DNA from 3 places in the Kluyvera fluvialis genome. Region 3 is predicted to be linked to each of the others. Evidence: predicted binding sites of a transcription regulator. Region 3 holds the regulator's gene; each other region holds the start of a gene.

Region 1 (9,736 bases), 600 kb from region 3:
ACAAAAAAGATGCCGCTGGCCGTCAGGACTATCGATGGCCCTGCCGGTAGATTCGCCGTCCACGACAGGCTCAACCCCAGCCAAGCACACACGCAGCCCATCAGCGCCGCCAGCAGTAAAATACTCGGCAGCGTGCGCGCCCAGCAGGTCGCGGCCACGGCGGGCAGCATCATCACGCCAACAGCCATTAACGTGCCCAGCACCTGAAACCCCGCCACCAGGTTGAGCACCAACAGCGCCAGAAATAGGCCATGCAACAGCACCGGCAACCAGCGCGCATTCACTTGCAGCCAGGCGCTGTCGAACGCCTCGCTGACTAATCCCCGATAAAACAGCGCAATGCAGATAATCGTCAGGCTGGCGACGCTCACCACAAACAGCGCAGCATCGTTGTCAACCGCCAGAATTGAGCCAAAAAGCAGGTGCAGCAGATCAACATTAGAACCGCGCAGCGACACTAGCGTGACCCCCAGCGCCAGCGAACCAAGGTAGAAACCGGCAAAACTGGCATCTTCTTTAAGCGGCGTACGGCGGCTCACCCAGCCCGCCACCAGCGCCACGACAATTCCGGCAATAAAGCCGCCGACGGTCATGGCTAGCAGGGACATGCCGTTGAGCAAATAGCCCGCCGCCACACCGGGCAAAATGGCGTGGGACAACGCATCGCCCATCAGGCTCATTCGTCGGAGCAGTAAAAAGACGCCAAGAATGGTGGTGCTTAGCGACAACGCCAGACACACCACCAGCGCGCGGCGCATAAAGCCGAATTCAATAAACGGTTGGAAGAAGGTGTGCCAAATCATGCCTGCCTCGCGGAAGTAAAGGCGGCAAGGACATCCGGGGTTTCCCCCCAACGTGCATCCTTTGATGCCAGCAGGAGCGTTTCAGGGAAGCACTCCGCGACGCGTTGGTTATCATGCAGCACCGCCAGCACGGTTTGCCCCTGCTGGTGCATTTCAAGAATCACGCCCATCAAGTCGCGGCTGGTAGCTTCATCAATGCCGGTAAACGGCTCGTCGAGCATCACCAGCGGCGCACGTTGCACCAGTACGCGCGCAAACAACATGCGCTGAAACTGGCCACCGGAAAGTTCTTCGATAGGCGCTTTCGCCATCGCCGACAGCCCCACCCGCGCCAGCGCGGCATCTATGCGGCGTCGGGAATCGCGACGCAAACTTCGCAGCAGCGAGACGCGCGGCCATGCTCCATAGCTGACGACGTCTTGCACCATCAGCGGAAACTGCGACTCCAGCGCATGACGCTGCGCCAGCCAGCCGATAACCGGGCGCGATGGCGACCAGCGCACAACGCCGCTCACCGGCGGAATAAAGCCCGCCAGCGTCTTCAATAACGTTGATTTTCCACAGCCGTTCAGCCCAACAATCGCCGTCATGCTGCCTTTATGAATCGTGCCACTCAGCGCTGGCGTAATCGCCACACCTTCATAGCCCACTACCAGGTTGTCCAGTTCAATCATGGCAGCGCGACCGCCCACCAAACCGCCAGCCACAGCGCCACCAGCAACACACAGGCCAACAGCAGCCTGGCCGTGCCGGAGGCCATAAACAATGTACTCAACATGTCCACCTCGTTAATTGATGTTATAACATAACAATATGAAATTAACGTGCGGATGTAAACGCCAGGAAATGATGCAAAATGTAACAATCGCCTCTCCGGACGGAGAGGCGCAAAGGAGGGAAATTACTGCCCGCGAGCCTCAGATACCGCCAGCCCCAGTTGCCAAACCGCCATCGCATAATGGGTACTGCGGTTGTAGCGGGTGATGGTGTAGAAGTTCGGCAGCCCGTACCAATACTGGTAGCCCGTGCCGATATCCAGGCGCAACAGGCTAGCCTGCTGATGGTTGCCCAGCGACTGCATTGGCGTTAAGCCTGCCGCCGACAACTGCGAAATGCTGTATTTGGTTTTGAAGCCGTTATCCAGCCCCGGAGCCTGGCCCATTGCCTGCACCGCCACCGTGTCGCCGCTCACCCAGCCGTGCTGTTTAAAGTAGTTAGCAACGCTCCCGATAGCGTCTTCAGGGTCCCACAGGTTGATGTGGCCATCGCCATTAAAATCAACCGCATACTCTTTATAGGACGACGGCATAAACTGCCCGTAGCCCATCGCCCCGGCAAACGAACCTTTCAGATCCAGAGGGTCATCTTTTTCGTCGCGCGCCATCAGCAAGAAGGTTTCCAGCTCGCTGGAGAAGTACGCCGCACGGCGCGGATAGTTAAAGGAGAGTGTCGCCAGCGCATCAAGAATACGGGTTTTACCCATCACGCGGCCCCAGCGGGTTTCGACGCCGATAATCCCGACAATGATTTCCGGCGGGACGCCGTAAACCTGCGAAGCGCGCTGCAATGCGCCCTGATACTGGTTCCAGAATGCTACGCCATTTTGCACGTTATCTGGGGTAATGAACTGTTTACGGTAGCGCAGCCACGCCCCGTTCGGGCCTGACGGCGGCTGGCTGGTCGGCGCTTGTTTGTCCATCAGGCGCAGAACGTAATCCAGGCGTTTTGCCTGTGAGAGGATCTCGTGCAACTGCTGGCGGTCAAATCCATGCTTGCTCACCATTTTATTGATGAACTGCTCGGCAGCCGGGTTATTGGCGAAATCGCCGGTTGGCATCAACGTATTATGCTGGGGTTCAAGAAGAAAACCGCCGGAGGTTGTTGCCGGTGATTCAGCCGTTTTCGGCTTGCTGCTACAGGCAGCGAGCAGGACACACAAAGGGAGTAAAGCCAGAACGCGACGCTTCAACATGGGACTTCCGTTATACAAAATCAGCAAGAGTTAAATATGGTAAAGCATCCGCCACGCTGCAAGGAAGTACCGAACACCTCGACGGGAAAAAAAACTCCGCCAGCGTACTATCCATGATTCAATCAATTCTCTGTTCGGCAAGAATGTTTTATCATCGCCGCGCAAATTGGACCGTGTGACGCGCTAATTAACGGAGAAAGTCATGAGTGATTTTTTGTTAGACGCCGGGCGTAAAGCCCTGTTACTGGAATTACAGGAAGCCAGCCGCCTACCCGACCGTCTTGACGAGACTTTTGTGCAAGCTGCACAAGCCATTCTCGACTGCAAAGGCAAACTGATTGTCTCCGGGATGGGCAAGTCCGGTCACATTGGCAAAAAACTGGCGGCGACCTTTGCCAGCACCGGCACACCGGCGTTCTTCGTTCATCCGGCAGAAGCGCTGCACGGTGACTTAGGGATGGTCGAAAGCCGCGACGTCATGCTGTTTATCTCTTATTCCGGTGGCGCAAAAGAGCTAGACCACATTATCCCACGTTTAAAAGAGAAATCCGTGGTGCTGCTGGCGATGACCGGCAAAGCCAACTCACCGCTGGCGCTCGCCGCCGATGCCGTGCTGGATATCTCAGTAGAACGCGAAGCCTGCCCAATGCACCTTGCCCCAACCTCCAGCACCGTCAATACGCTGATGATGGGCGACGCGCTGGCGATCGCCGTAATGCAGGCGCGCGGTTTCAATGAGGAAGATTTTGCCCGCTCGCATCCGGCAGGAGCGCTGGGCGCACGGTTGTTAAACCGTGTGCATCATCTGATGCGCAAAGACGCCGACGTGCCGCAGGTGTCGCACCACGCAAGCGTAATGGACGCGATGCTCGAACTGAGCCGTACCGGGATGGGAATGGTCGCCGTATGCAATGATCAGGCACAGGTGCTTGGCGTCTTTACCGACGGCGATCTGCGCCGCTGGCTGGTAGACGGCGGTGTGCTGGCTGATACCGTTAGCGCGGCAATGACCACAGGCGGCGTAACGCTGAACGACCAGGCGCGCGCTATCGACGCCAAAGATCAACTGATGAAGCTGAAAATCAGCGCCGCACCGGTGGTGGACGACGCCCACCGTTTAGTGGGCGCGATTAACCTGCAAAACTTCTACCAGGCGGGGATTCTCTAACCCTTCAGCCCCAGACGCTTCGCCAACCGATGCAGGTTGGCGACGTCAGTCTCCAGCGCCCGCGCGCTCGCCGCCCAGTTTTGATGATGCTCATCCAACGCCTGGCTAATCATCTGGCGCTGAAAATGCTCCGTCGCCTCGCGCAGGCTCTGCACCTGTGGAGCCGGTACGGGCGTTTCTGCCACAACGTTCGTCGAGGCATCCTGAAAAGCAAAATGCGGCGCTTCCAGCACTACTTCACCGCTGCTGCGTGTCGCCCGCGCCAGCACCACCGCGCGATGCACCGCATGTTCCAGCTCACGCACGTTGCCAGGCCAATCATAGCTCAGCAAATGCGCCCGCGCCCCCGCGCTCAGCACCACCCGTGACAGCCCCAGACGCAACCGGCACTGCTCGCAGAAATACCCCGCCAGCAGCACCACATCTTCACCCCGTTCGCGCAACGGCGGCACAAAAAGCGGGAACACGCTCAGGCGGTGGAACAGGTCGGCACGGAAATTCCCTGCCAGCACTTCTTCGCGCAAATCACGGTTAGTCGCCGCCAACACGCGCACATCCACCCGCAGGCTGCGGTCATCACCGACGCGCTGAATATCGCCATACTGCAACACGCGCAGCAGTTTGGCCTGTAACGCCAGCGACAGCTCGCCAATCTCGTCCAAAAACAGCGTGCCGTTATCCGCCATTTCAAATTTACCGCTACGGTTGCTGATAGCCCCGGTAAACGCCCCTTTAACATGACCAAAGAGTTCGCTTTCCGCCACGCTTTCCGGCAACGCCGCACAGTTGAGATACACCAACGGGCTTACCGCGCGCGGCGAACCTTCATGAATCGCCTTCGCCACCAGCTCTTTCCCTGTGCCGGTTTCACCGCTTATCAGCACGTTCAGGTCAGAAGCGGCAACAATCTCAATCTCTTTTTTGAGCTGCGCCATACCCGGCGACAGGCCAATCATCTGCGTCGCTTTAATTTGCTCAAAATTACTGACGGAGCCTGGCAGCATATTCTGGCTTTCCAGTTGTTCAATCAGCAGCGCATTGCTCAGCGCCCCGGCAGCCAGCGCCGCAATCAGCCTGAGTTCTTCGTCGCTAAAGACATCGAATTGATCCGGTGACATGCCATCCAGCGTCAAGGCGCCAATCAGGTTTTGTCCGGCAAACAGCGGCAGCCCAATACACGCGTGAACCTTCAGGCTTTCATGCCCGGGGATTAAACCATCGTAAGGATCTGGCAGGTCGCTATCGGCGGGGAAACGCACCACGTCACCAGCGCGAGCAATCGCCTCCAGCCGAGGATGCCCTTCCAGCGTGAAACGGCGGCCCAGGACATCCTGCGTCAGCCCGTCGATGGCGAGCGGAATAAACTGCCGCGCCTCATAACGCAGCAGCGCCGAAGCGTCGCACTCCAGCACCTGGCGTAACGTGGTTATCAGCCGTTGGAAACGGTCTTGATGCCCCACTCCGCGTTGTAATTCAATGGCGATCCCTGCCAGCACATTCACGGAAAAGCTCATAGCAACCTCACAGTCATTTTGACAATGCATAGTGTCATATTGACAATAAAAAGCATAGTCATTTTGACAATTCAAAATAGCATAAAAACAATTAAAACCATACAAATCAACGAATTAAAAAGTTGGCACACTACCTGCAATAAGCAATACATCTTTTTGAGAAACACTGAATTATTGATTGAGGTTGCTATGTCTATTCTGGTTAAAAACAACATTCATTGGGTTGGCCAACGTGATTGGGAAGTGCGTGATTTCCACGGTACGGAATACAAAACACTGCGTGGCAGCAGCTACAACAGCTATCTGATTCGTGAAGAAAAAAATGTGCTGATTGATACCGTCGATCATAAATTCAGCCGTGAATTCGTGCAAAACCTGCGCGGTGAAATCGACCTTGCCGACATCGACTACATCATCATTAACCACGCAGAAGAAGACCATGCCGGTGCGTTAACCGAGCTGATGACGCAGATTCCCGATACCCCCATTTACTGCACCGCTAACGCTATCGACTCTATCAACGGCCACCACCATCACCCAGAGTGGAATTTCCACGTGGTGAAAACGGGCGATACGCTGGATATCGGTAACGGCAAGCAGCTTATCTTCGTTGAAACCCCGATGCTGCACTGGCCGGACAGCATGATGACCTACATGACCGGCGATGCGGTGTTGTTCAGCAACGACGCCTTTGGCCAGCACTATTGTGACGAACGCCTGTTCAACGACGAAGTTGACCAGACTGAGCTGTTCGAACAGTGCCAGCGCTACTATGCCAACATCCTGACGCCGTTCAGCCGCCTGGTAACGCCGAAAATTAACGAGATCCTCGGCTTTAACCTGCCGGTCGATATGATTGCCACCTCTCACGGTGTGGTATGGCGCGACAACCCAACGCAAATCGTGGAACTGTATCTGAAATGGGCAGCAGATTATCAGGAAGATCGCATCACCATTTTCTACGACACCATGTCCAATAATACTCGCATGATGGCGGACGCGATTGCCCAAGGCATCAACGAAGTTGACCCGAACGTGGCGGTGAAAATCTTTAACGTCGCCCGCAGCGATAAAAACGAGATCCTGACTAACGTCTTCCGCTCTAAAGGGGTGCTGGTCGGGACATCCACCATGAACAACGTGATGATGCCGAAAATTGCCGGCCTGGTCGAAGAGATTACCGGCCTGCGTTTTCGCAATAAACGCGCCAGCGCATTTGGTTCACACGGCTGGAGCGGCGGCGCGGTAGACCGTTTATCCACCCGCTTGCAGGATGCGGGTTTCGAAATGTCGTTGAGCCTGAAAGCCAAATGGCGTCCAGACGTTGACGCGCTGGAACTGTGCCGTCAGCACGGGCGCGATATTGCCCGCCAGTGGGCGCTGGCGCCACTGCCAGAAATGGGTGCGGCCCCAGCGGTGGCGCAAGAAAACAGCCCCGCGACGCAAGCCGATCTTGGCCCATGTATGCAGTGCGGGGTTTGCCAGTGGGTTTATGACCCCGCCAAAGGCGAGCCAACTCAGGACGTTAAACCAGGTACACCGTGGAGCGAAGTACCGGATAACTTCCTGTGCCCAGAATGCTCACTCGGCAAAGACGTGTTCGACGTATTAGCGTAGGAGGCAAAATGAATCATGGCATTGTCATTATTGGCTCAGGCTTCGCCGCGCGCCAGTTGGTAAAAAATATCCGTAAGCTGGATGCGAGCGTCAAATTGACGCTCATTGCCGCCGACAGCATCGACGAGTACAACAAGCCGGATTTAAGCCACGTGGTCAGCCGGGGGCAAACCGCTGCCGACCTGACGCTACAAACGGCGGGCGAATTTGCCGAGCAGTACAACCTGAATCTGTTCCCGCAGACCTGGGTGACAGGCATCGACGCCAAAGCGCATGTGGTGAAAAGCCAGAACCACCAGTGGCAGTACGACAAACTGGTGCTGGCAACCGGCGCGGCGGCGATTGTTCCGCCAGTGCCTGGCAAAGATCTGATGCTGACGCTCAACAGCCAGCAAGAGTTTGGCGCGGCGCAAAGTACGTTGCACGATGCCAAACGGGTGCTGATTATCGGTGCGGGGCTGATTGGCAGCGAGCTGGCGATGGACTTCTGCCGCGCGGGTAAATCGGTCACAGTGGTGGATAACTCCGCAAGCATTCTGTCCTCCCTGATGCCGCCAGAAGTCAGCAGCCGCCTGCAACACCGCTTAACCGATATGGGGATTCATCTGTTGCTGAAAAGCCAGTTGCAGTCGCTGGAGCAGACGCCAAGCGGCATCCGCGCTCACTTCGACCGTGAGCGCCATATTGATGTTGATGCGGTGATTGCCGCCACCGGTTTGCGCCCGGAAACCGCGCTGGCGCGAATTGCGGGGTTAGAGATTAACCGTGGGGTGAAGGTGAACAGCACGCTGCAAACCAGCAACCCGGATATTTACGCGCTGGGCGACTGTGCGGAGATCAACGGTACGGTGATGCCGTTCCTGCAACCGATTTTGCTCAGTGCGATGTGTCTGGCGAAGAACATGCTGGGTCAGCCCGGTGAGCTGAAGCTGCCAAATATGTTGGTGAAGGTGAAAACGCCGGATCTGCCGCTGCATTTAGCCGGTGAAACCCGCCGTCAAGATCTGAACTGGAAAATTGAAACGCGCGCCGACGGGATGCTGGCGCAGGGTTACGACGAAAACCAGCAGTTACGGGCGTTTGTCGTCAGCGAAGAACGGATGAAAGAGGCGTTTGGCTTGTTGAAGTCGCTCGCCAGTTAAGACTTGCCCGGTGGCGCTGCGCTTACCGGGCCTACAATAAACACCACCGTAACCGTAGGCCGGATAAGGCGTTAGCCGCCATCCGGCTTAACGCACTACCAACGCGTCATAATTGCGCCAGCGGTAATTCACAATCGACACCAGCCAACACAGCGCAAACAGGCCAATCACCACAAAACCGGCATTCCCCAGGTTATCGCTTAACGCGGCAATCGCGCTCCACGGCCCGCCGGTCAGCGCGAACTTATCCATAATCAACCCCAGCGCTTCCAGCCCGCCAATAAACAGCGCCACCACCACAGAAGCGGCGGTAATGGTCATGTTGTAATAAAGCTTCCGCTGCGGCTTATTGAACGCCCAGCCATACGCCCCAACCATTAAAATATTATCCAGCGTATCCACCAACGCCATGCCGCTGGCAAACAGCGCCGGAAAGACCATAATCGACCACATCGACATCCCGTGAGAGGCACTAGCGGCAGAAATCCCCAGCACGCCAATTTCGGTCGCGGTATCAAAACCTAAACCGAACAAAAAGCCGACCAAATACATATGCCAGCTTTTGCCGATTAAACGGAAAGTGCGGCTGAATAACGCGCTCATCATCCCACCGCTTACCGCCACATCGGCGGCAACCGGTTCACCGTTTTTCAGCGCCTGAAAGCTGTGCCACACGCTGCGCAGAATAATCAGGTTAATCAGCGCCATCACCAGCAAAAACACCGCTGAAACCGCCGTGCCAATCAGGCTACCGGTATCGTGAAACCAGCCCATTTTCTGCTGAAACGCCGTCGCGGTGGCGGCTATCGCCACCGATGCCAGCACCACAATCGACGAGTGCCCCAGCGAGAACCACGCGCCGACGCCAAACGGGCGCTGGCCCTGTTGCATCATTTTGCGCGTGACATTATCAATGGCGGCGATATGGTCGGCGTCCACCGCATGACGCAAACCGTAGCCCCACGCCAGCAGGCTGGCGGCCATCAACGCGCCGTTATCCCCAAATGCCTGCCACGCCCAGCACCAGGCGGCAAGGTTGGCCAATAGCAACACCAGCACCAACAGCGACGCGCGCGGCTGGCGGCGAAGGATATTCCACAACATGATGAGTAACCTCTTAACCCTGATGACGAGCCGCCGCAACCAGCGCTTGTCCGTATGAAATGGCCCCATCCCCCGCCGGTAAGCGCGTGGGAAAGAGCAAGGTGAAATCCGCTAAATAGTGCGTTAAACGTGCGCGCAGCAGCGCGTTGTGCAGCACGCCGCCGCCAAACGCCAGCGTCGAAATCTGTGCCCGCTGCGCCTGTTGGCGCATTAATGCCGCAATGCCGTGCGCCAGCGCATCGTGGAACGCCCACGCTTTTTCGCCCGCCGTCGCCCGCCAGCCCAGCCACGTTTGCCAGAAAGCCGCCAGGTCGAGTTGGTTATCACGCACCGGTATCACCACCGGATGCGCCACACCACGACCGCTTGCCGCCAGCGCTTCCAGCCGACATGCCGCCTCGCCTTCGTAGCTCAGC
Region 2 (9,736 bases), 580 kb from region 3:
ATATAGTAATGCAAATACATCACGCCAACTATAGTAGACAGCATCTGCACCTGCGAAGACATCCTTGATTGTAGCCCAACTTGTACGGGTAAAAAAAATCAATGCACCAGTAAGTACCATAATGAAAAAAAGACATGCAAGAATGAATTTCACTCTTTCTTTTAATGTCATGTTCTTCATCACCAATTCATTTTTATTGTTCATCAGATTTATCCTTTTCAGGATGGTATTCAAACTGCTCACACATTTTGAGGTCTTTTACGTAGTGAACACCTGAAAAGGGGCCTTTTTGACCACACGATTCATAAACATTCAAGATATAAATAGAAATCACTATAGATAATGGAATGGCGATAAAGAAGGCGATAAGACCATACCCCCATACTATATTTATCGCTTTGTGCCACAACTTAGCGAGATTGAAAGTAAATGGTGAAAACAGAAGCAACAATGCAAATATATCAAAATACCCCGCGACGGGAAGAAAGAGCAATATAAAGACGTCTCTAAAATCGTAGTAGAATGTGTCCGCACCTGTAAAAATACTTACTATGACAACACCGCTAGTATTCGTAAAGAAAATGAGTCCCCCAGTGAGCATGGCAATAACAAACACACCAGCAATGTTAAATTTTATTCTTTCCTTTAGCGTTGTAAAAACTCTCACTTCTAACGTTTCTTTTTTGAACATAAAATTCCCTTACCAGCCTGTATTCATCAGGCCAAACATAAATGGACTGGTATGTTCAAGGTTCCATTTCTCTATTTCCGCCCGTGACTTCATCCCTTCTCTAATCGCTGAAATTAACTTATCAGATAAATGATACTTACGATCCAGATAATCTAGCGCAAGTGTAATTGAAAAACCAACCACAACAAGAAGCACTATTCCTGCTGCAATGGGGAGTATGACTCCAAAAGATGCAGCGACCGTAGTCAGAACCCCGCCAACCGCAACCAAAACCTTCGTCACAAATATCGTCACAATAATCTTGGCAATATCCATCGTAATATTACCAATAAAGGTCGCCACATCATGGTCTGATTTAAAGATAAGTTGAACAGTACCGCCAATGAAAACCAGATGCAGAATTTGGCACCTTCAAGAATGCTGCCATTAATACCCGCTTTACCAATACCTAACTCAAGTATCTGAGGCGAGTTAATTCTATATCTTGTCCCCCGGAGGATACGCCGCAACGACGCATAACCGGTAATTTTGACATAAGCTTGCCCACCATATTGATACGGAATGGCTTTGATACCTAATCCCTTTAGTCGGTAGACCAGTTTACCTGCGTCAGCATAACTCGCGAGCTTTGAGAGATTTTTTGCCCCCGCGATGCCGTCCTTAATATTACCTACATAGGTGGTGGCAAGAATCACAGGCTTACTGTTGTCCAAATCATCAATCACGCCCTGCACTTGTCCTTCCTGCCTCTGCCTGATGAAATTTGTCATGATGACGTCCTGTCTTTTTCATCCTTGGATTTATCCTTTTCCGGATGATATTCAAACTGCTCACACATTTTTATTTCTTTTACATAATAACTGCCTGAAAAGGGGCCCTTTTGACCACATGATTGGTAGTTGCTCAATGAGTAAAATAAAATTATCAGAGATAGTGGAATTGAGAGGAGCAACATCAGCCATCCATATACTGCTACAGCCTTCATCCCTGTCAGAAGATACTCCAGTAAGTTTCGGGTAACGGGAAAAAACATCATGGCAACAATAAGAATATCAGCATAAAAAAATGCCGGAAGCCAAAGGAAAAGCGGTATAGTTTTCCAGTCATAGTAAACAACGTCTTTTTTATATAGTATATCGGCAAGCTCAGAACCGCCGACTGTAAAGATAAAAACGGTTGCAGCAGTAGTGCAACTAAATAAAAATAATGCGGTCAGCCTCACTTTTACTGAGATATTGGTCAATGCCCGCCTTGCCATGCGCTCCTGATTCTCTCGTTTTCCAGACATGACATATCCTTACCAGTGTGTATTCATCAGGCCATACGTAAATGGGCTGGTGTGTTCAAAATTCCATTTTTCGATTTCGACCTGCGTCCTCATACCTTCTCTAATTGCTGAAATCAATTCATCCGACAAATGATATTTCTTATCCAGTTCATCCAGCGCCCAAGTAATAAGAAAACCCACTGCGATGAAGGATGCTGCGGTATCAACTGATTGATGGGCACCTTACCGCTCAGGGTATCACCCAGGTAATCCGCCCATGATGGATTCTGTTTATTTAACTCAGGCATTCCTGCCTCCATAGATTCGGGAAACAACTATCGTGGGCAAATAACAGAAAGCGTCCTGCACTTGTCCTTCCTGCCTCTGCCTGACGAAATTTGTCATGATGACGTCCTGTTTTTTTCATCCTCGGATTTATCCTTTTCAGGATGGTATTCAAACCGCTCATACATTTTGGGATTTTTTACATAGTCAGCGCCTGAAAATAGACCTTTTTGCCCACACGAGTCATAACCATTCAAGATATGAATGGAACTCGCTATGAATAGTTGAATTGCGAATAAGAAGGCAACAATACCCCAGACAATATTTATCACTTTGTACCACAACTTCGCGAGATTGAAAGTAAATAGCGAAAACAGGAGCAATAATGCAAATATATAAAAATATCCCGCGACGGGAAGAAAGAGCAATATAAAGACGTCTCTGAAATCGGTGATGCCTCTAATTGGTTGAATTAGTGCATGATGTCCACTTTTGAATTTTTCTCACGCTCTGTTGAGTTGCATGAAAAAGTCATCGGTGCCTTCATTGAAAAATACATGTTCTACTAATTGGAGTTATTACCAAAAAAGGATCGGCTGCGAATGGAAAGTCGGGGAATGGAAGGGCGGGCTGACGGGGTTCGGTATTTATTACTGACAGACAGCGCCAGGTCAGCGCTGTCTGTCAGTGCAAGTTACGCTAAATCTTCACCGTTGCTGGCAATTACTTTTTTATACCACCAGAACGACTTTTTGCGCGTGCGCGCCAGCGTGCCATTGCCTGCGTCATCACGGTCTACGTATACCAGCCCGTAGCGTTTGCTCATTTCGCCGGTCGATGCCGCCACCAGATCGATACAGCCCCAGGTGGTGTAGCCGATAACCGGAATACCGTCCTCAATGGCATCGCCCATCGCACGGATATGTTCGCGCAAATAGCTGATGCGGTAATCATCATCTATCTGTCCATCGGCGTTAACCACGTCTTTCGCGCCAAGACCGTTCTCTACCAGGAATAGCGGCTTCTGGTAGCGGTCATACATCATATTCATGGTGATGCGCAGGCCGAGCGGGTCAATGCCCCAGCCCCATTCGCTGGCTTCGATATACGGATTTTTCAGCGATTTCACAATATTTGCCGCATTGGTGTTATTGGCGTTCATCTCCGCCGAGGCACAGCGCGAGGCGTAATAGCTGAAAGAGACAAAATCGACGGTGTTTTTCAAAATCTCGGCATCGTCGGCTTCGCGCTTAATCACCACGCCTTTTTCGCGAAACACGCGGGCAGAGTAGGCCGGATACGCACCGCGAGCCTGCACATCAATAAAAAACAGGTTTTCCCGGTCTTTTTCCAGCGCCGCCCACACGTCCTCTGGCTTACAGGAGTATGGGTAAAAATTGCCGCCCGCCAACATACAGCCGACCTGATTTTGCGGGTTAACTTCATGGGCGATTTTGGTCGCCAGCGCGCTTGCCACCAGTTCGTGGTGCGCGGCCTGGTACTTCACTTGATCCTGATTTTCACCTTCTTCAAACACCAGCCCCGCACCGGAAAACGGGCTATGCAGCATGATGTTGATTTCATTGAACGTCAGCCAGTATTTCACCAGCCCGTCAAACGCCTCAAAACAGGTGCGCGCATAACGAGTGAAAAACTCGACCATTTTGCGGTTACGCCAGGAGCCGTATTCCGTGACCAGATGCATCGGCACATCGAAGTGGCACAGCGTGACCAGCGGCTCAATAGCGTATTTTTTGCACTCGCTAAACAGGTCGCGATAAAAGGCGATGCCCTCAGGGTTTGGCGTCAATTCATCGCCGTTAGGATATAAACGACTCCAGGCGATGGACGTGCGGAACACGCTAAAGCCCATCTCCGCCATCAGGGCGATATCTTCTTTATAGCGATGATAGAAATCGATGGCCTGGTGGCTGGGGTAAAACTCGTCTTCACGCAGCGTAAAGCGTTTTTCCTGCCCCAGTTTTACCGGCAGCCGGTTAACGCCGTGGGGGATCATATCGACCGTTGTCAGCCCTTTTCCGCCTTCGCGATAAGCCCCTTCGGCCTGGTTGGCGGCCAGTGCGCCACCCCAGAGAAATCCTTGCGGAAATGTGGACATGCGTTACCTCAACTTACTGAAAAATAATTAAATGCCTGCTGCATTAATATCGGTATTCGGCGTGGACTGGCGTTGGCGCGCCTCGGCGGCGGCCTGTTCAGGCGGGATATCTTCAAAGCCGAGAATCAACGTCAGCACAAACGACAACACCACCGCCAGCGCCATCACACCAAACACCCAAACGATGGACATCGGGTTTGCCGGATCAAAGAACTGTACGCTGGTGAACAGCCCCGGAGCCGCCATCGAGTGGCTGGCTAGTCCGGCAATACCCGCGACAGCCCCGCAGATAAAACCGCTAATCAGGCTGGCAATCAGCGGGCGCTTCAGGCGTATCGCTACGCCGTATAGCGCGGGTTCAGAAATACCAGCCAGAATCGCCGAAGCCGCTGCCGCCAGCGCCGTCTGGCGCAGTTCTGGGTTTTTTGTTTTCCAGGCCACCGCCAGCGATGAACCGCCGAGTGACAAATTGGCGCCAATTTCCGATGGCATCACCATGCCTTCTTTGCCGGTTTCAGCGATGGTTTGAATAATGGTGGGCGTAAAGACGCGGTGCATCCCGGTCATCACCAGCAGCGGCCACAGCGCGCCCATAATGGCGACGGACAGCCAGCCCAGATAGCCGTGGATGGTGTACACCAGCGCTGAAATTGCGCTACCGATCCAGATGCCGATAGGGCCAATCAACAAGATTGCCAGCGGGGCGGCAATCAGCACGATCAGCATCGGTTTGAGGAAGTTTTTAGTCACCGCAGGGGTAATTTTATCGACCCAGCGTTCGATATACGAAAGACACCAGGTCATGACCAGCGCGGGAATCACGGTGTAGGTGTATTTCACGGCGGTAACTGGAATAAACGCAAACTCGACGTGCTCGCCCTGCGCCGCTTTTGCCATCAGCTCAATAAAACTGGGGTGCACCAGTACCCCGGCGATGGCGATAGCCAGCGACATATTGGTTTTGAATTTGACCGCAGCCGAGGCCGCGACCATCAGCGGCAGGAAGAAGAACGCCCCGTCGCCAATCACCGTTAAAATCGTTAGCGTCGGCGCACCTTTTGGCAGCACGCCGGACATTTCAAGGATCATCGCCAGCAGCTTGACCATCGATCCGCCGATAATCGCCGGGATCAGCGGTGACATCGTGCCGATCAACGCATCGAGGATCCCCGCGCCGATGCGGCGTAGGGTTAATTTAGGTTTGCCGACCGGTACGGCAGGCTGCATGTCGGCTGGCAACAGGCTGACCACTTCGCGGTAGGCCTGAGAAACGGTATTGCCGATAATCACCTGGCACTGGTTTTCATTGCGTACCACGCCCAGCACTCCGCTGAGGCTTTTCAGCGTTGCGCTGTCTACGCGGGTGTCGTCTTTCAGCACGAAGCGTAAGCGGGTCATGCAGTGCGTGACGGCGGTGATATTTTCGACACCGCCCAGCGCGGTGACTACCGAGTGCGCCAGAGCCGCATAATTTTTAGACATCGGATTTTATCCTGTTTTATCAGTAGGGTACTTGTCGCTCAACGCCGGATGAATCGCGGTGATGAAACGTTGCATAGGAAACCGGTTCCACAAAATCATGATGTGTTTATTTTTAACCAGCAAGATCTAAATTTTGTTTATTAATTATTCGTGAAACCGATCACAAGAAAGGCCGTGGGCGATTTATTCAGCGCGCTGGCAGTTGCTGAAAATAGCCAAATGGTGAAGTACACTCATGCCAAACGATTTCTTAAGGATATGAATCATGACGACGATGCTGGAGGTGGCGCAGCGGGCGGGTGTCTCGAAAGCCACCGTATCCAGGGTGCTATCGGGCAATGGGTATGTCAGCCAGGAGACAAAAGACCGGGTGTTTTTAGCCATCGAGGAGAGCGGCTACCGGCCAAATCTGCTGGCGCGTAACCTGGCGACCAAAAAGACGCAAACCCTGGGGCTGGTGGTGACGAACACGCTGTACCACGGGGTTTACTTCAGTGAGTTGTTGTATCACGCCGCCTGCATGACTGAAGATCAGGGGCGGCGGCTGATTCTGGCCGACGGTAAACACAGCGCCCAGGAGGAGCGGGATGCGATTCAGTACCTGCTCGATTTACGCTGCGACGGTATTATTATTTATCCCCGTTTTCTGAGCGTCGATGATATTGACGATATTATTGAGCAGCAGCAGCGCCCGGTGCTGGTGATTAACCGCCGCTTGCGCCGTAATAGCAGCCACTGTGTTTATTGCGATCAAAAAACGGCGAGCCAGCAAGCGGTAGAAAAATTAATTAGCCTCGGTCATCGGGATATTGCTTTTATTACCGGTTCACTGGATTCCCCCACCGGTATTGAGCGACTTTCTGGCTATAAAGACGCGTTGACTAAGCACGGCATTACGGTGCGTAATGAGCTGATTGTTGAAGGTAAATGGACTCCTGCGACCGGTGCTGCCGGGGTAGATACGCTGCGCGAACGGCAGGTCACTTTTAGCGCGCTGGTTGCCAGTAATGATGATATGGCGGTTGGGGCGATAAAGCGCCTTCACGCTCATGGAATAACGGTTCCGCAGCAGGTATCGGTTATTGGCTTTGATGATATCGCGCTGGCGCCGTATATTATTCCGTCGCTTTCCAGCGTGCGTATTCCGGTAACGGAAATGATTAAAGAAACCATTAATCGGCTTATTTTTATGCTCGATGGTGGGGATTTTAAATATCAACAGACTTTCCCTGGCGAGTTGATTGAACGTGAATCAATGATTGCCCTGACACCCCGCTGACGTCGTCAACTGTCATCGTCATTAGTGACGATGACACGCCTCTCTGCCGCGCCCTTTCCAAAATAGTATTAATAATCAATGAACTAAAAGTTGGCTCGAATAATGCATTCTCCCGCGTATTCACTGTCATTGCTGGAGAAGTTGATGAACCGTTTCATCATTGCTGATGCGAGTAAATGTATTGGCTGCCGTACCTGCGAAGTTGCATGTGTGGTTTCCCACCAGGAGGATCAGGACTGCGCCGCCCTCACGCCGCAATCTTTCCTGCCGCGTATTCACGTTATTAAAGGCGTTAATGTTTCTACCGCCACCGCTTGCCGCCAGTGCGAAGACGCACCGTGCGCTAATGTCTGCCCGAACGGTGCAATTAGCCGCGACAAAGGGTTTATCCACGTCATGCAGGAACGCTGCATCGGCTGTAAAACCTGCGTAGTGGCTTGCCCGTACGGGGCGATGGAAGTGGTGGTGCGTCCGGTCATTCGCGACAGCGGCGCAGGACTTAAAGTGCGCGCTGAAAAAGCCGAAGCCAACAAGTGTGACCTGTGCTTCCACCGCGAAGCAGGCCCCGCCTGTATGGAAGCGTGTCCAACGCATGCGCTGTTCTGCGTTGACCGCAGCAAGCTAGAACAACTGAGTGCAGAAAAACGTCGCCGCGCTGCGTTGGACGGCGCTGCCGCTATTTCTCTTTAAATTGTCCCTTAATTTCTCATTTAACAGGTCTGTTACTGATGAAAAAAATCACGAGTGTGTGCCCCTACTGTGGAGCAGGTTGCAAACTGAAGCTGGTTGTCGATAACGGTAAAATTATCCGCGCCGAGGCCGCCGATGGTAAAACCAACCAAAATGAACTGTGTCTGAAGGGCTATTACGGCTGGGATTTTCTCAACGATACTCAACTGCTGACGCCCCGTTTGACACAGCCGATGATCCGCTATGAAAAGGGCGGCAAATTCACGCCTGTGAGCTGGGATGAGGCAATTCGCTATACCGCGAAACGCCTGGGCGAGATTAAAGCCCACTACGGGCCGCGCGCGATCATGACCACCGGTTCATCGCGCGGCACTGGCAATGAAACGAACTATGTGATGCAGAAATTCGCCCGTGGCGTACTGCACACCAATAATGTGGACTGCTGTGCGCGTGTCTGCCACGGCCCATCGGTGGCTGGGCTGCAAGACGTGCTGGGCAACGGGGCGATGAGCAACGGTATCAGCGATATCGAAAACTCACGCTGCCTGCTGATTTTTGGCTACAACTGCGCCGACTCGCACCCTATTGTGGCGCGCCGGGTAATCAAAGCCCGCGACAAAGGGGCCAAAATTATCGTTTGCGACCCGCGCCGCATTGAAAGCGCGCGTATCGCAGACCAGCATCTACAAATGCGTAACGGCAGCAATATGGCGCTGGTGAACGCCTTCGCGCATGTGCTGCTGGAAGAAGAACTGTACGACAAAGAATACGTGGCGCGTTACACCTCCGGGCTTGAAGAATTGCGTGAGGTGGTGAAAGAGTACGCGCCAGAAGCGGTTGAGGAGCTAACCGGCGTTTCGGCGGCGCAAATCCGCCAGGCGATGCGCACCTACGCGGCAGCGCCGTCAGCCACCATTATGTGGGGGATGGGCGTCACGCAGTTTGGTCAGGCGGTCGATGTCGTTAAAGGGCTGGCAACGCTGGCGCTGCTGACCGGTAATCTGGGGCGTGAAAACGTCGGCGTTGGTCCTGTTCGCGGGCAAAACAACGTGCAGGGCGCGTGTGATATGGGCGTGCTGCCGAACCAGTTCCCTGGCTATCAGGATGTCACCGACGCCGCCGTGCGGGAAAAATTCGCGCACGCCTGGGGTATTGACGCCAGCCTGATGGACGACAAAGTGGGCGTGCGGATTACCGAAGTGCCGCATCTGGCGCTGGAAGGCAAAGTGAAAGCCTACTACATCATGGGCGAAGATCCGTTACAGACCGAGGCCGACTTAGGCCTGGTGCGCAAAGGTTTTGACGCGCTCGACTTTGTGGTGGTGCAGGACATCTTTATGACCAAAACCGCCGAACAGGCCGACGTGCTGCTGCCCGCCACTTCCTGGGGCGAGCATGGCGGCGTCTTTACCTGTGCCGACCGTGGCTTCCAGCGTTTCGAAAAAGCCATCGAGCCGACCTGTAACGTCAAGCGCGACTGGGAAATTATCAGCCTTATCGCCAGCGAAATGGGCTACCCGATGCATTACGACAATAACCAGCAAATCTGGGACGAAATGCGCGAGCTGTGCCCGCTGTTCTTTGGCGTCACCTACGAAAAAATGGGTGAAATGGGCCATGTGCAGTGGCCATGCCCAACGCTCGACCATCCAGGCACGCCGTATTTGTACGAGGGCAACCAGTTTGCGACGCCGGACGGCAAAGGCCATCTGTTTGCCGCGCCGTGGCGTGCGCCCGCCGAGCGCCCTGATGAACAATTCCCGCTGGTGCTGTGTACCGTGCGGGAAGTGGGGCACTACTCTTGCCGTTCAATGACCGGCAACTGCGCGGCGCTGCAATCGCTGGCGGATGAACCCGGCTTTGTGCAGATTCATCCGCGCGATGCGCAACAACTGAACGTGAGCGATAAACAACTGGTGTGGG
Region 3 (9,736 bases):
GCCGATGAGATCGTGACGATAGTCGCCCGCAGGATAACGGAACGGCACGGGGCCGTCGGCGATACCGTCGAGGAATTGACGCACCCGAGGATCCGCGTTTTCCTGCAACGATGAGGCGCTGCCATGAGCAACGATTTTCTGGTCTGCCACAATGTAAGCGTAATCAGCGATGCTCAACACTTCCGGCACGTCATGAGAAACCACAATACAGGTGACACCCAGCGCACTGTTGAGTTCAGAAATCAACTTTACCAATACGCCCATGGTGATCGGGTCTTGGCCGACGAACGGTTCATCAAACATGATGAGATCTGGCTCCAGCGCAATCGCCCTCGCCAGCGCGGCGCGACGTGCCATACCGCCAGAAAGCTCAGATGGCATTAGCTTCGCGGCCCCGCGTAACCCGACGGCTTCCAGTTTCATCATCACCGTACTTTTCAGCAACGGCTCAGGCAAACAGGTGTGTTCGCGAATCGGATACGCCACGTTATCAAACACGTTCATATCGGTGAACAGCGCACCAGACTGAAATAGCATACTCATGCGTTTACGCACGGTATACAGGCGGGAACGCGACATTTTTGGCACGTCCTCGCCATCAAAAAGGATTTCCCCGCTGTCCGGGGGAATTTGCCCGCCGATAAGGCGCAACAGTGTGGTCTTGCCAATCCCTGACGGCCCCATAATGGCGGTGATTTTGCCACGCGGCACCGACAGCGAGATATTGTCGAAAATAACGCGATTGCCACGCGAGAACGTCACATCACGCACATCGACTAAATTCGCTATATTTTGGCTCATAGGCTTACCTTTCCAGGTCCTTAAATGGATCAAACTCCTGCTTGACCCCGCATTCTTACAGAATCCTTGCCGCCCAAGTTAACGAAATCTGGCATTTGTTTTACTTTTCCTGCGCATAAAGTCAAAATTAAGAATTCGTTACGTTCAGACGTACGGACTGGCGATTATACCTTAATAAAGGACTTTAGATGCTTTTAGCCACGGCTCTGTTGATTATTGGTTTGCTTCTGGTGGTGTATAGCGCTGACCGCCTCGTGTATTCCGCCTCTATTCTGTGTCGTGCTTTAGGTGTCCCGCCATTGATTATCGGAATTACCGTAGTCAGTATCGGGACATCATTACCTGAAATCATCGTATCTGCTGCCGCGTCACTGCATGGTCAGGTTGATCTCGCCATTGGCACCGCCGTCGGTTCCAATATCATCAACATTTTGTTGATTCTTGGGCTAACCGCCCTGTTCCACCCCTTTACCGTGCATTCTGATATCCTGCGCCACGAAATCCCGCTAATGTTGGTCGTGAGCCTAATGGCAGGATGTGTGCTGTATGATGGTGAACTGTCGTTCGTTGACGGCCTGTTTTTATTTGCGCTGGCCGCCTTGTGGCTGTTGTTTACCATTAAAATAACGCGCCTGGTCGAGCGCCAGGGGAATGACACATTCACGCAAGAGCAGCTGGCGGAATTGCCGCGCGATGGCTCGCTGCCCGTCGCCTGCCTGTGGCTAGGCGTCGCACTGATTATCATGCCCATGGCGACCCGAATGGTGATAGATAACGCCACGGTCTTCGCCCACTATTTCGCCATGAGCGAACTGACCATTGGGCTAACGGTTATCGCACTGGGCACTAGCCTGCCGGAGCTTGCGACCGCTATTGCTGGCGTTCGCAAAGGCGAAAATGATATTGCAGTCGGCAATATCATTGGCTCAAATTTCTTTAATATGGCCATCGTGCTCGGCATCCCCGCCCTCATCGCGCCAGGGGCGTTTAACCCCCTCGCGTTCAGCCGGGATTATGGCGTAATGGTTCTGGTGAGCGTAATTGTTGCCCTGCTGTGCTGGCGTCGCCGCCAAATTGGCCGTGGCGTAGGTTTACTGTTAATCGGCGGGTTTGTTGTATGGCTGGCGCTGCTCTACTGGGCAACGCCGCTCTTCATCGAATGAATCGGGATTACACTATGTCGCAAATAGATTTGCAGCCAAATTTCGACTTCCTGCAGGCCGGAAGAGAAGTTCTGGAAATTGAACGGGAAGGGCTGCAACAGCTCGATCAATACATTAATCAGGATTTTGCTGCCGCCTGTGAGAAGATTTTCTACTGTGGCGGTAAAGTCGTGGTTATGGGGATGGGAAAATCCGGGCATATTGGGCGTAAAATGGCGGCCACCTTTGCCAGTACCGGAACATCGTCCTTCTTTGTGCACCCAGGCGAAGCCGCTCACGGTGACTTAGGCATGGTGACGCCGCAGGACGTGGTGATTGCGCTGTCTAACTCCGGCGAGTCTAACGAAATTCTGGCGCTGATCCCGGTGCTCAAACGACAACAGATTCCGCTTATCTGTATAACCAGTAAGCCGGAAAGCAGCATGGGGCGCGCGGCAGATATTCACCTCTGCGTGAAAGTCCCGCGCGAGGCGTGCCCGCTGGGGCTGGCGCCAACTACCAGCACCACCGCCGCATTAGTCATGGGCGATGCGTTGGCGGTTGCACTGCTGAAAGCCCGTGGCTTTACCGCCGAAGATTTTGCCCTGTCACACCCTGGCGGCGCACTCGGTCGCAAATTGTTACTGCGTGTTAACGATATCATGCATACGGGTGATGAAATTCCGCATGTTAGCGAGGACGCTTCACTGCGCGACGCGCTGCTGGAAATTACCCGTAAGAATTTAGGGATGACGGCTATCTGCGATGACAATATGCAGATTAAAGGGATATTCACCGATGGTGACCTGCGCCGCATCTTCGATAACGGCGTTGACGTGCGCAGTCTCGGTATTGCCGATGTGATGACACCTGGTGGTATTCGTATTCGTCCAGGGATGCTGGCAGTCGATGCGCTGAACCTGATGCAATCACGTCATATCACCTGTGTGCTGGTTGCCGATGGCGACCATCTCCTGGGTGTGATACATATGCACGACTTACTGCGCGCAGGCGTAGTGTAATCAAGGATATAAAGAATGAGTAATGCTGTCGCCTCGGTCGCTACCTGTTACGGCCCGGTGAGTCCACAATTTATTGCCCGGGCGGAGAAAATCCGCCTGTTGATCCTCGATGTTGACGGGGTGCTTTCCGACGGCCTTATTTATATGGGCAATAACGGTGAAGAGCTGAAAGCCTTCAACGTGCGCGACGGCTACGGTATTCGTTGCGCCCTTACCTCAGGTATCGATGTGGCGATTATTACTGGGCGAAAAGCTAAACTGTTAGAAGACCGTTGCGCTACGCTTGGGATAACCCATCTTTATCAGGGGCAATCCGATAAACTGATAGCCTACCGCGAGCTGCTCGCCACGCTGAATCTTCAGCCGGACGAAGTGGCCTACGTCGGCGATGATCTGATTGACTGGCCGGTGATGGCTGAAATCGGCCTTAGCGTTGCGGTCGCCGACGCGCACCCGCTGCTCTTGCCGCGCGCCGATTACGTCACGCGCATTGCCGGTGGCCGTGGCGCGGTTCGTGAAGTTTGCGACCTGCTACTGCTGGCGCAAGGCAAGCTGGATGAAGCCAAAGGGCAATCGATATGAGTAAAACCAGACGTTGGGTTATCATTTTGCTAGCACTGGTGGCGCTGGTGCTGATCGGCCTTAATCTTGCCGATAAGGACGACAGCAGCCAGGCGGTTATCAATGCCAACGATCCAACCTACAAAAGCGAACATACCGATACCGTGGTGTACAGCCCCGAAGGCGCACTCAGCTACCGGTTAATCGCCGAACATGTGGAGTATTTTTCCGATCAGGCGGTGTCATGGTTTACCAATCCGGTACTGACAACCTTTGACGCCAATAAGGTGCCAACCTGGTCGATTAAAGCCGATAAAGCCAAGCTGACCAACGATCGCATGTTGTACCTCTACGGGCACGTTGAAATCAACGCGCTGACAGAAGACGCACAACTGCGTAAGATTACGACAGATAATGCCCAGGTAAACCTGACAACTCAGGACGTATCCTCGGACGATCTGGTGACGTTATACGGAACAACATTTAATTCCAGCGGCCTGAAAATGCGCGGCAATTTACGCAGCAAAACCGCCGAGCTGATTGAAAAGGTTAGAACCTCTTATGAAATTCAGAACAAACAAACTCAGCCTTAAGCTGGCTCTCGCCGGTTCCTTGCTGGCCGCCAGTCTGCCTGCAATGGCGCTTACCGGTGATACCGATCAGCCGATTCATATTGAATCCGATCAGCAGTCGCTGGATATGCAGGGTAACATCGTCACTTTCACCGGTAACGTCGTGGTCACCCAGGGCACTATCAAAATTAATGCCGATAAAGTGGTCGTGACTCGTCCGGCGAACGAAAAGGGCAAAGAAGTGATCGACGGTTATGGTAACCCGGCCACGTTCTATCAGATGCAAGACAACGGCAAACCAGTAAAAGGCCACGCGTCGAAAATGCATTATGAATTGCAGAACGATTTCGTGGTACTAACGGGCAACGCCTACCTGGAGCAGCTAGATAGCAACATCAAGGGCGACAAAATTACCTACCTGGTGAAAGAGCAGAAAATGCAGGCGTTTAGCGACAAAGGCAAACGCGTCACCACCGTACTGGTTCCGTCGCAGATTCAGGACAAATCCAAAAGTCAGGCCCCGGCCCAGAAAAAGAGTAACTAATTCGTTATGGCGACATTAACTGCAAAAAATCTGGCGAAGGCCTACAAAGGCCGCCGCGTGGTAGAAGATGTCAGTCTGACCGTCAACTCCGGTGAGATTGTGGGCCTGCTTGGGCCAAACGGCGCGGGTAAAACCACCACCTTCTACATGGTAGTGGGTATCGTGCCGCGCGACGCGGGTAATATCATCATTGATGATGAAGACATCAGCCTGCTGCCGTTACACGCGCGTGCGCGTCGTGGTATTGGCTATCTGCCGCAAGAAGCGTCTATCTTCCGTCGCCTGAGCGTTTACGACAACCTGATGGCGGTGCTCCAGATTCGTGACGATCTCAGCAACGAACAGCGTGAAGATCGCGCGAAAGAGCTGATGGAAGAGTTCCACATCGAGCACCTGCGCGACAGCCTGGGTCAGGCGCTTTCCGGCGGTGAACGCCGCCGCGTTGAAATCGCCCGCGCACTGGCGGCAAACCCGAAATTTATCCTGTTGGATGAACCGTTTGCTGGCGTTGACCCTATCTCGGTTATCGACATTAAACGTATTATCGAGCACCTGCGCGACAGTGGCCTCGGTGTGCTGATAACAGACCACAACGTTCGCGAGACATTAGCCGTGTGCGAACGCGCCTATATCGTTAGCCAGGGGCACCTGATTGCCCATGGAACCCCGCAAGAGATCCTACAAGACGAACATGTTAAACGCGTGTATCTTGGGGAAGACTTCAGACTCTGATAGGGTAATGGTTACCGACGTTAGCGGGAGATATTCGTTCTGAACATGAAGCAAGGTTTGCAATTAAGGCTCAGCCAACAGCTTGCCATGACGCCGCAGTTACAGCAGGCCATTCGCCTGTTGCAGCTGTCTACGCTGGAACTTCAGCAGGAACTCCAGCAGGCGCTGGAGAGTAATCCCCTGCTTGAGCAAACCGATCTTCACGATGAAGTAGAGACTCAGGAAACCGTCGATAACGAAACGCTGGACAGCGTTGACGCATTAGAAAAACCGGATATGCCTGAAGAGCTGCCGCTCGACGCCAGTTGGGATGAAATCTACACGGCAGGTACGCCTTCTGGAACGGGCGTCGATTACCAGGATGACGAGCTGCCGGTTTATCAGGGCGAAACGACCCAGACACTTCAGGATTACCTGATGTGGCAGGTGGAACTCACCCCGTTTACCGATACCGACCGAGCCATTGCGACTTCAATCGTTGATGCCGTGGATGACACCGGCTATCTCACCGTCACGCTTGAAGATATTCGTGAAAGCATTGGCAATGACGACATCGGTCTTGATGAAGTTGAAGCGGTGCTCAAGCGGATTCAACGCTTTGATCCGGTCGGTGTGGCCGCTAAAGATCTGCGAGACTGTTTGTTGATCCAGTTGTCGCAATTCTCCCCTGATACCCCGCGTATCGACGAAGCGCGGCTAATTATCAGCGATCATCTCGACTTGCTTGCCAACCATGACTTCCGCTCGCTGATGCGCGTTACGCGTCTGAAAGAAGATGTGCTCAAAGAAGCTGTCGATCTGATCCAGTCATTAGATCCCCGCCCAGGTCAGTCGATCCAAACCGGTGAACCGGAATATGTCATTCCAGACGTACTGGTACGCAAGGTCAACGATCGTTGGATGGTAGAGCTTAACGCCGACAGCATTCCGCGTTTGCAGATAAACCAACACTATGCGGGGATGTGCAACAACGCCCGTAACGATGCCGACAGCCAGTTTATTCGCAGTAATCTTCAGGACGCAAAGTGGCTGATTAAAAGCCTGGAAAGCCGCAACGATACGCTGCTACGCGTTAGCCGCTGCATCGTTGAACAGCAACAGGCTTTTTTCGATCTTGGCGAAGAATATATGAAACCGATGGTGCTGGCGGACATCGCCCAGACCGTCGAGATGCATGAGTCCACCATTTCGCGTGTTACCACGCAGAAGTATTTGCATAGCCCACGAGGCATTTTCGAGCTTAAATATTTCTTCTCCAGCCATGTGAGCACCGAGGGCGGCGGCGAAGCCTCGTCCACGGCGATTCGTGCGCTGGTTAAGAAGTTAATTGCCGCGGAAAACCCCGCGAAACCACTGAGCGACAGTAAACTGACCACCCTGCTCTCTGAACAGGGTATCATGGTGGCCCGGCGCACCGTTGCAAAGTACCGAGAGTCTTTATCCATCCCGCCGTCTAACCAGCGTAAACAACTGGTCTGACTCTACTGATAAGGAAGACACTATGCAGCTCAACATCACTGGACACAACGTCGAAATTACCGATGCGATGCGCGAATTTATCAATGCGAAATTCGTTAAGCTCGAACAGTATTTCGAGAGGATCAATCAGGTCTATATTGTGTTGAAAGTGGAGAAATTGACGCACATCTCGGATGCTACATTGCACGTTAATGGGGGCGAACTTCATGCCAGCGCGGAAGGGCAAGACATGTATGCCGCCATCGACGGTTTGATCGATAAACTGGCGCGACAGTTAACCAAACACAAAGATAAACTAAAACAACATTGATTGTCCGAGCGGTCGCCCGGAATGCCCGGCATAGCGGGCGACGCTTAGGTGAAATTATGACAAATAATGATTTGGCTCTACAACTGAGCAATGTCCTTAACCAGGAATGTACCCGCAGTGCTGTGCACTGTCAGAGTAAAAAACGTGCGCTGGAAATTATCAGCGAGTTAGCCGCTAAACAGCTCAGCCTGCCACCGCAGGTGGTGTTTGAAGCGATTCTGACGCGTGAAAAAATGGGCAGTACCGGCATCGGCAACGGCATCGCCATTCCTCACGGCAAGCTGGAAGAGGATACGCTGCGTGCGGTCGGCGTTTTTGTACAACTGGAAACCCCGATAGCCTTTGATGCCATCGACAATCAGCCTGTTGATTTACTGTTTGCTTTACTGGTTCCGGCAGACCAGACCAAAACCCACCTGCATACGCTGTCTCTGGTGGCGAAACGTCTGGCGGATAAAACCATTTGTCGCCGCCTGCGCGCTGCGCAGAGCGACGAAGAGCTGTATCAAATCATCACCGATACGGAAACCAACGATGATGCTTAATGGACATCACATCGTACTGAGGAGAAACGGTACATGGTACTGATGATCGTCAGCGGCCGCTCTGGCTCAGGCAAATCCGTCGCCCTGCGAGCGCTGGAAGACATGGGTTTTTATTGTGTCGATAACCTTCCGGTCGTGCTGTTGCCTGAATTGGCAAAAACGCTCGCCGACCGCGAAATATCGGCCGCCGTCAGCATTGACGTGCGTAACATGCCGGAGTCCCCGGAAATCTTTGAACGGGCAATGGAAAATCTCCCGGAGAACTTTTCCCCACAGTTGCTGTTCCTTGATGCCGACCGTAATACTCTGATTCGCCGCTACAGCGACACCCGCCGTTTGCACCCACTCTCCAGCAAGAATTTGTCGCTGGAAAGCGCCATTGATGAAGAGAGCAATCTGCTGGAGCCGCTGCGTTCCCGCGCTGACCTGATTGTTGACACCTCTGAAATGTCCGTCCACGAGCTGGCAGAAATGCTGCGTACCCGTCTGCTGGGTAAACGCGAGCGTGAGCTGACGATGGTGTTCGAATCTTTCGGCTTCAAACACGGGATTCCGATTGATGCCGACTACGTCTTTGACGTGCGTTTCCTTCCAAACCCGCACTGGGACCCAAAACTGCGCCCAATGACCGGCCTCGACAAGCCGGTGGCGGCGTTCCTCGACCGTCACACCGAAGTGCACAACTTTATTTACCAGACTCGCAGCTATCTTGAGCTATGGTTACCGATGCTGGAAACCAATAATCGTAGCTATTTGACGGTAGCGATTGGTTGTACCGGCGGTAAACACCGTTCGGTGTACGTTGCCGAGCAGCTGGCTGACTACTTCCGCTCACGCGGTAAGAACGTGCAGTCTCGTCATCGCACGCTGGAAAAACGTAAATCATGACCGTAAAGCAGACCGTTGAAATCACCAATAAGCTGGGTATGCACGCGCGCCCAGCGATGAAGCTGTTTGAACTGATGCAAGATTACGATGCGGAAGTGTTGTTGCGTAACGACGAAGGCACCGAAGCGGAAGCCAATAGCGTGATTGCGTTGCTGATGCTGGATTCTGCCAAAGGCCGCCAGATTGAAGTGGAAGCCACCGGCCCGCAGGAAGTGGAAGCGTTAGCGGCGGTGATTGCGCTGTTTAACGCTGGGTTTGACGAAGACTAGCCACTATGCCTGATGGCGCTGCGCTTATCAGGCCTACGATGTGCGAACTTGTAGGCCGGATAAGGCGTTTACGCCGCCATCCGGCAGTAGCTCACCGGTTAATACAGCTTATTCTCACGCATAAATTCGTCCCCGCCCAACTGGCGCATCTGGCGTAAAATCCACACCTGACGGCTGCGCACATATCCCGATGGCGCATTCGCCTTAAAACGCAGAGGATTCGGCAACACAGCGGCCAGCAGCGCGGCTTCCGCCATCGTCAGCTGACTTGCCGGTTTATGGAAATAACGTTGCGACGCGGCTTCCACGCCAAATACCCCATGGCCAAACTCTGCAATATTAAGATACACGGTCAGGATCCGTTTCTTGCTCCAGACCGTCTCAATACCCAGCGTTAATCCCGCCTCCAGCCCCTTACGCAGCCAACTACGACCATCCCACAGAAACAGATTTTTCGCAGTCTGCTGCGACAGCGTAGACGCCCCGCGAATGCGGTTCTCGTTCCGCTCGTTGTGCGCCAGCGCTTTCTCAATGGCTGAGACATCAAAACCCCAATGATCCGGGAATTTCTGATCTTCAGCGGCAATAACCGCCAACCCCATCCACGGCGAAATCGCATCCATACCGACCCAATCCGAATGCGCAACGTAGCTAAAGTTTCCCGTAAACCAAGCGCTGACCTGACGCTCAATCATCACTGCGGAGAATGGAACCGGTAAAATATTGAATACCGCAATGCCGCCACCCCAGATTAGCACCAGCAATAACAACAGCCGCACTACCAGACGTTTTAGCCACACGACTCTTTTCAAAGCCTTCTTCCTCACGCTAACCCTCTGACGCCGATTAATATTTTTGATTAAGCCGCTAT

The links. The regulator sigma-54, encoded in region 3, starts transcription at its own class of promoters, with help from an activator protein. The targets are predictions, from matches to a motif close to GTTGGCACANNTTTCGCTNT.
Region 1: the regulator sigma-54 is predicted to act here: its motif matches at 5,579-5,598, upstream of norV (anaerobic nitric oxide reductase flavorubredoxin).
Region 2: the regulator sigma-54 is predicted to act here: its motif matches at 7,213-7,232, upstream of hydN (electron transport protein HydN).

Annotation. Positions count from the first base shown of each region.
Region 1 is NZ_AP046142.1:1,138,812-1,148,547, reverse strand. It holds gene AC6I4B_RS05540 (metal ABC transporter permease) at 1-803, opposite strand, end outside; gene AC6I4B_RS05535 (metal ABC transporter ATP-binding protein) at 800-1,477, opposite strand; gene mltB (lytic murein transglycosylase B) at 1,705-2,775, opposite strand; gene gutQ (arabinose-5-phosphate isomerase GutQ) at 2,978-3,943, shown strand; gene norR (nitric oxide reductase transcriptional regulator NorR) at 3,940-5,457, opposite strand; gene norV (anaerobic nitric oxide reductase flavorubredoxin) at 5,647-7,074, shown strand; gene norW (NADH:flavorubredoxin reductase NorW) at 7,083-8,216, shown strand; gene AC6I4B_RS05505 (HoxN/HupN/NixA family nickel/cobalt transporter) at 8,304-9,320, opposite strand; gene hypF (carbamoyltransferase HypF) at 9,334-9,736, opposite strand, start outside.
Region 2 is NZ_AP046142.1:1,126,979-1,136,714, forward strand. It holds gene AC6I4B_RS05445 (DUF1240 domain-containing protein) at 1-204, opposite strand, end outside; gene AC6I4B_RS05450 (DUF1240 domain-containing protein) at 194-691, opposite strand; gene AC6I4B_RS05455 (hypothetical protein) at 701-1,006, opposite strand; gene AC6I4B_RS05460 (hypothetical protein) at 982-1,461, opposite strand; gene AC6I4B_RS05465 (DUF1240 domain-containing protein) at 1,458-1,979, opposite strand; partial or broken gene AC6I4B_RS05470 (IS1 family transposase) at 2,744-2,812, shown strand; gene AC6I4B_RS05475 (6-phospho-beta-glucosidase) at 2,938-4,362, opposite strand; gene ascF (PTS cellobiose/arbutin/salicin transporter subunit IIBC) at 4,390-5,844, opposite strand; gene AC6I4B_RS05485 (LacI family DNA-binding transcriptional regulator) at 6,110-7,123, shown strand; gene hydN (electron transport protein HydN) at 7,268-7,813, shown strand; gene fdhF (formate dehydrogenase subunit alpha) at 7,852-9,736, shown strand, end outside.
Region 3 is NZ_AP046142.1:543,262-552,997, reverse strand. It holds gene mlaF (phospholipid ABC transporter ATP-binding protein MlaF) at 1-801, opposite strand, end outside; gene AC6I4B_RS02690 (calcium/sodium antiporter) at 990-1,964, shown strand; gene kdsD (arabinose-5-phosphate isomerase KdsD) at 1,979-2,965, shown strand; gene kdsC (3-deoxy-manno-octulosonate-8-phosphatase KdsC) at 2,981-3,547, shown strand; gene lptC (LPS export ABC transporter periplasmic protein LptC) at 3,544-4,119, shown strand; gene lptA (lipopolysaccharide ABC transporter substrate-binding protein LptA) at 4,088-4,642, shown strand; gene lptB (LPS export ABC transporter ATP-binding protein) at 4,649-5,374, shown strand; gene rpoN (RNA polymerase factor sigma-54) at 5,420-6,853, shown strand; gene hpf (ribosome hibernation promoting factor) at 6,876-7,163, shown strand; gene ptsN (PTS IIA-like nitrogen regulatory protein PtsN) at 7,220-7,708, shown strand; gene rapZ (RNase adapter RapZ) at 7,742-8,596, shown strand; gene npr (PTS phosphocarrier protein NPr) at 8,593-8,865, shown strand; gene mtgA (monofunctional biosynthetic peptidoglycan transglycosylase) at 8,964-9,677, opposite strand.